One region of the Escherichia albertii genome, then DNA from elsewhere that is predicted to be linked to it. Evidence: predicted binding sites of a transcription regulator. Region 1 holds the regulator's gene; the other holds the start of a gene.

Region 1 (3,421 bases):
TATCCAGCCAGATGGGCGGGTTCTGCGGCGCATCTCGCCATTGTTCCAGTTGCGTGGTAATCGCCGCCAGGTCTCCTTTCAGTACCGCCATCGGTTGTGTTACCGGTACACTCAGATTTTCCACGCTCTCTAATTTGCCGTTTGAAAATGTCACCAGATGGACATATTTATTTTTGCCGCATTCATCAAAACTCAGAGGAATGGGGGAGCCGCAATAGCGAACATGCTCCATGCCGCCAATAATCTGCGCGCGGTGAATATGCCCGAGCGCGATGTAGTCGGCTGGCGGAAAGTTTTGTGCCGGGAAGGCATCCAGCGTACCTATATAGATGTCGCGCACGGCGTCGCTTTTGCTGGCGCCAACGGTCGTTAAATGCCCCGTGGCGATGATGGGCAGAGGCTGATCGCCGCGCAGCTTGCAGGCATCGGCATAGTGTTGTTGGTAATAGTCAGTGATCGCTGTCAGCAAATGCTGCTGTTTTTCAATACCGTTAAGCCCCGCCTGGCTGGTAATAATGTCACGCGGGCGTAAAAAAGGAATGGGGCATAGCACCGCGCCAGGCGTCCCGTCGCGACGTGGCAAGATTTGTGGGGCATGTCCGGCGCTGGCGACCACGGTAGTATTGAGGAACGCCATGATATCGCGCGATTCATTCAGCGTGGCTACCGAGTCATGGTTTCCTGCCAGTACCACCAGATGACAGCCGGTTTGCTGTAAATTGACAACAAAGCGGTTATATAACGTACGGGCGTAACTGGGCGGTGAGCCGGTATCGAAAACATCACCGGCAACAATAATCGCATCTACCTGATGGGTTTGCGCGGTCTCCAGCAGCCAGTCAAGAAAGGCCTGATGTTCAGCTTCGCGGCTTTTGCTGTAGAAGTTCTGGCCGAGATGCCAGTCTGATGTGTGAAGAATGCGCATAACAATTTCCTGGCGAAAAAGCATGAGCGCGATTATACCCAAACAGGTGTGTGATTTACTTTTTTCTGCGCCCGGAAATCAATAACCTGAGGACGAGTGCGACGTTCTTTTCATAAATCTGTCATAAATCTGACGCATAATGGCGTCGCATTAATGATCGCAATCTATCTCTTACAACAGGGCAAATCATGGCGAGACGTATTCTGGTCGTAGAAGATGAAGCTCCAATTCGCGAAATGGTCTGCTTCGTACTCGAGCAAAATGGCTTTCAGCCAGTCGAAGCGGAAGATTATGACAGTGCTGTGAACCAACTGAATGAACCCTGGCCGGATTTAATTCTCCTCGACTGGATGTTACCCGGCGGTTCCGGTATCCAGTTCATCAAACATCTTAAGCGTGAGTCAATGACCCGGGATATCCCGGTGGTGATGTTGACCGCCAGAGGGGAAGAAGAAGATCGCGTGCGTGGACTTGAAACCGGCGCGGATGACTATATCACCAAGCCGTTTTCGCCGAAGGAGCTGGTGGCGCGAATTAAAGCGGTGATGCGCCGTATTTCCCCTATGGCGGTAGAAGAGGTGATTGAGATGCAGGGGCTAAGTCTCGATCCGACTTCTCACCGGGTGATGGCGGGCGAAGAGCCGCTGGAGATGGGGCCGACAGAATTTAAACTACTGCACTTTTTTATGACCCATCCCGAACGCGTGTACAGTCGCGAACAACTGTTAAATCATGTCTGGGGAACCAACGTATATGTGGAGGACCGCACGGTCGATGTCCACATTCGTCGCCTGCGTAAAGCACTGGAGCCTGGCGGGCATGACCGCATGGTGCAGACCGTGCGCGGTACCGGATATCGTTTTTCAACCCGCTTTTAACGCCTTGCTCATCGGACGCAGAGCAGGGCTTATGATTTCTTAACTGGAGTATCTTACGTGCTGGAACGGCTGTCGTGGAAAAGGCTGGTGCTGGAGCTGCTACTTTGCTGCCTCCCGGCCTTCATCCTGGGTGCTTTTTTTGGTTACCTGCCCTGGTTTTTGTTGGCATCGGTAACGGGACTGCTTATCTGGCATTTCTGGAATTTATTGCGTCTTTCATGGTGGCTGTGGGTTGACCGCAGTATGACGCCGCCACCGGGGCGTGGTAGCTGGGAACCGCTGCTGTACGGCTTACACCAGATGCAACTGCGTAATAAAAAACGTCGCCGCGAGCTGGGCAATCTTATTAAACGTTTTCGTAGCGGCGCGGAGTCGCTGCCCGATGCGGTGGTGCTGACTACGGAAGAGGGCGGCATTTTCTGGTGCAACGGTCTGGCGCAACAAATTCTTGGCCTGCGCTGGCCGGAAGATAATGGGCAGAACATCCTTAACCTGCTGCGTTACCCGGAGTTTACGCAATATCTGAAAACTCGCGATTTTTCTCGCCCGCTTAATCTGGTACTCAACACCGGGCGGCATCTGGAAATTCGCGTCATGCCTTATACCCATAAACAGTTGCTGATGGTGGCGCGCGATGTCACGCAAATGCATCAACTGGAAGGGGCGCGGCGCAACTTTTTTGCCAACGTAAGCCATGAGTTGCGTACACCGTTGACGGTATTACAGGGCTACCTGGAGATGATGCATGAGCAGCCGCTGGAAGGCGCAGTTCGAGAAAAAGCGTTGCACACCATGCGTGAACAGACCCAGCGGATGGAGGGGCTGGTAAAGCAGTTGCTGACACTGTCAAAAATTGAAGCTGCACCAACGCAGTTGCTGAATGAGAAGGTTGATGTGCCGATGATGCTGCGCGTTGTTGAGCGTGAAGCTCAGACTCTGAGCCAGCACAAACAGACATTTACTTTTGAAATTGATAACAACCTCAAAGTGTCTGGCAATGAAGATCAGCTACGTAGTGCGATTTCCAACCTGGTTTATAACGCGGTGAATCATACGCCGGAAGGTACACATATTACCGTGCGCTGGCAGCGAGTACCGCACGGTGCCGAGTTTAGCGTTGAAGATAACGGGCCAGGCATTGCACCGGAGCATATTCCGCGACTGACGGAGCGTTTTTATCGTGTTGATAAAGCGCGTTCCCGACAAACAGGTGGCAGCGGATTAGGGTTAGCCATCGTTAAACATGCGGTGAATCATCACGAAAGTCGCCTGAATATTGAGAGTACATTGGGTAAAGGCACGCGTTTCAGCTTTGTTTTGCCGGAACGTTTAATTGCCAAAAACAGTGATTAATCCACCTTTGTCATTTTTTGTTTCCACAAGCCAGCCGACGCTGGCTTTTTTTGTTTGCAGTCAAAAAACGAACGCTAAATTTCACAACGAATGGTGATTTTTTGTTCGCATGATTAGCCATATCTTTTTCACTGAAATAGTGTTTTATACTGATTGATGATTTCTTATCGATATATACCTCTGGTTTTTAGATCCCTCCTTGCTTTAAAACGTTATAAGCGTTTAAATTGCGCATCAGATGCTGTCATACTGACTGCATTAAAGC
Region 2 (3,421 bases), 1.5 Mb from region 1:
GAATGGATTGCAGCGCGGCATAGAAGAACAGAAAGTTGTAGCTGATTTGTTTCCACACCGAAGCAAACACCACCAGGAACATCGCCTGACCACTGTTTTGTGCGTGGTTCCAGTCATAGCCGAACTCAGCGAGAAAATGGGTAATCAGCCCGCGGCCGGGATTAAACAAAAATATCCACAATACGGCGGCAACGGCGGGGGCCACGGCATATGGCAGCAGCATTAAGGTTTGATAGAAACGGCTGCCGCGCACGATGTACTCCACCAGCGCCGCAAAGAACAGCGACACCAGCAAACCGCTGACGGTGACAAAGGTGCTAAATTTTATCGTCGTCCAGAAGGCGTCGAGATAGTAACTGTCATGGAACAGCGCGACGAAATTATCCAGGCCGACAAACTGGCTGGAGAAACCAAACGGATCGACGCTTTGCAGCGAGTACCACAACGCTTCGCCCGCAGGCCAGATAAAAAAGATAACGGTGATGATGAGCTGCGGCGCGACCAGCAAATAAGGCAGCCAGCGCGAGCGAAACACCGGGCGGGATGATGACATTACGGTTAATTCCTGAACTGTGCCGGATGCGCTTCGCTTATCCGGCCTACACGCGATGACAGGTCAGATAAGCAAAACACATCCGGCATTTCACTGGTTAAGACTTCGTCGATTTCTCAAAGCGGCGCAGCAACTGATCCCCACGCTCAACGGCGGTATCCAGCGCCTGCTGTGGCGTCTTCTTACCGGTCCACACGCTCTCCAGCTCTTCATCCACAATCACGCGGATTTGCGGCATGTTGCCCAGACGCAGCCCTTTGGTGAACGGCAACGGCGGCTTGTTCAGCATCTGACGCGTGGCGATATCCGCCCCTGGGTTTTTCTCGTAAAAGCCTTGTTCACGGGTCAGGTCATAAGCCGCTTTGGTGATTGGCAGATAACCGGTTTTCTGATGCCACTCGGCAGCGTTTTCCGGCTTCGCGAGGAAGTCGAGAAACTTCGCCACGCCGATGTAAGTTTCTTTATCTTTGCCCTGCATCACCCACAGACTGGCTCCGCCGATAATGGCGTTTTGCGGCGCATCTTTCGCGTCCGCGTCGTAAGGCATCATGCCGACACCGTAGTTAAATTTGGCGTACTCACGAATGTTGGCAAGAGAACCTGAAGAGGCGGTCGTCATCGCACAATCACCGTTATAGAACTTCTCGGTGGATTCATCCTTACGCCCGACGTAGCTGAAATCACCCTTCTTGTTCATCTCTTCGAGCATGGCGATGTGTTTCACCTGCTCCGGCTTGTTGAACTCCAGCACGGCATCTGTGCCATCAAAGCCGTTGTTTTTGCTGGCAAACGGCAAACCGTTCCAGGCGCTAAAGTTTTCCAGTTGGATCCAGCCCTGCCAGCCGCTGGCGTAGCCGCACTTCATACCAGAGGCTTTCAGTTTCGCGGCATAGTCCGCCAGATCCTGCCAGGTTTTCGGCGGCTGTTCCGGGTCTAACCCCGCTTTCTTGAAGGCGTCTTTGTTGTAATAGAGAACAGGAGTCGAGCTGTTGAACGGCTGGGAGAGTAAGTGTCCGGTTTTGCTGTCGGAGTAGTAACCGGAAATCGTTGGCACAAACTGCGACTCATCGAAGTTAATCCCCGCCTCTTTAAACACGTCATACACCGGTTTAATGGCTTTCGACGCCATCATGGTGGCGGTGCCAACTTCATAAACTTGCAAAATAGCCGGAGCGTTGCCGGTGCGGAATGCGGCAATCCCCGCACTTAAATTCTGTTCGTAGTTGCCTTTATAGGTCGGTACGATTTTGTAATCCGGGTTTTCGGCGTTAAAACGCTGGGCCAGAGAGTCCACCTCTTTACCCAGTTCCCCTTCCATAGAATGCCAGAACGGAATAGTCGTCACTGCCTGCGCATTTGCCATTAAAGCCACTCCGAGCGCCAGTGCTGAAGCTGTATAACGTAACGGTTTCATTGATTATCTCTCTTGTTGTACCGAATGCGTGAATTCACGCGTTTTATGCTCGCGGGGTAACATGACATGCTCGAATTACAGAAAAATAACTATTTTGTTACATTTTTAAGATAGTAAGGTGTCAGAGAGATGACAAGGCAGTGACGACGCGGGGAAAGGAAAATGGGAGATGGGGCACGGATAAGCAGGAAAAAGAGAAGATCTGTGTCAAACGCTACAGATTGTAGATAACGTGTTTATCGTTTCATGCCGGATGCGGCGTAAATGCCTTATCCGGCCTACAGGAGCGATATTTTCCAATTTTAACAAAAGGTTACCCACAGACAGGTCTAACAGCAAAGACAATTTTTATCGCACCACACTCTGCTTCAGCCGTTCATTGGCGGTCTTAATCCATTCCCGGTGGTGTTTTCTATAATGAGGTCTTGAACGTTTAGCCGTATCAACCACAGCAACATACTGCTCATTGGCTTCACGGAGTCGGTTCATTTTTGCCAGCATCTCCGCATAATAAATACGCGCCTGCGGGCCTGAGTAATAAGAAATTAATACCTCAAACTCACTTTCCGCATCAGTATATTTTTCCTGTGCCGCTAACGCTCTGGCGAATAACAGATGCCCTTCTGCCGACTGAAAATCAGGGTTATAGCGCATCACATCTTCCAGCGTCTGCTGACAGGCGGCGAACTCCTGAATGGCAAATTGCGCCTGCGCCAGACTTAACATCATTACCGCTTCATGGGCGAATATCCCGCCTAACGCCTGCTGATAATGGGGAACAGCTTCGTGGTAGCGTTCGAGGCGCGCCAGTTCGTTGGCAAGTTGATAGTGGTTTTGATTCGTCTCGGCAATCGCCAGCTCTTCGGTTAATTTGCGCAGGTGGCGTTCCGGGTTGATTTTGTCCTGCAAACGCATCAGCAAGGAACGCCCATGACGGTCAGCTCCGGTTTCTGGCAACATCACCAGGACAAAATATGCCACGCAGCCAATCACCGGAAAAAAGAAGATGATAAAAATCCAGTATCTCTCTTGTCCGGTACGATAAGCGTGAATACAGCACAGCAGTTCAAGCATAACGATAACAGCGTAATGCATGGGAGGGACCTTTCCGTGGCAAAAATATGAGGTCTGGTTTTAATCCTCCCGACCCGTTGAAACAAGTCTGTATACGGACGAAGTTCATTGATTGCCCACGACCGGATTTAACAGCTATCCCCCGGTGTATGACTGAATAAAGACAATGGCATAGCCCACGAGCAGTACGCTTGCACCAAGTAGTAAGTTTATTTTTTTATCCGCTAGCCATAAGGCAATGACTGGGAAAATAAGTACTCCCAGCCCTCGCAAAGGTTCAAATGTTATTCCAACCCAACCTGCGTACAGCCAGGCGCTAAAATAGACGATCAGCGTGCTGCACGATTTATCGTTTTCGTCTGAAGAACTCCATCGCAAAA

Evidence for each region. Region 1 encodes PhoB, which activates phosphate uptake and scavenging genes when phosphate is short. Its sites were predicted from a motif close to CTGTCATAAAACTGNCNNAT; they were not measured.
Region 2: ugpB (sn-glycerol-3-phosphate ABC transporter substrate-binding protein UgpB) is a predicted target of PhoB. The motif match lies at 2,062-2,081, and genes of this name have one in related genera.

The regions. Positions count from the first base shown of each region.
Region 1 covers NZ_CP117568.1:4,123,427-4,126,847, forward strand. The annotation lists gene sbcD (exonuclease subunit SbcD) at 1-925, opposite strand, end outside; gene phoB (phosphate response regulator transcription factor PhoB) at 1,114-1,803, shown strand; gene phoR (phosphate regulon sensor histidine kinase PhoR) at 1,861-3,156, shown strand.
Region 2 covers NZ_CP117568.1:2,592,492-2,595,912, forward strand. The annotation lists gene ugpA (sn-glycerol-3-phosphate ABC transporter permease UgpA) at 1-553, opposite strand, end outside; gene ugpB (sn-glycerol-3-phosphate ABC transporter substrate-binding protein UgpB) at 651-1,967, opposite strand; gene PS053_RS12655 (PLDc N-terminal domain-containing protein) at 2,316-3,062, opposite strand; gene PS053_RS12660 (hypothetical protein) at 3,177-3,421, opposite strand, start outside.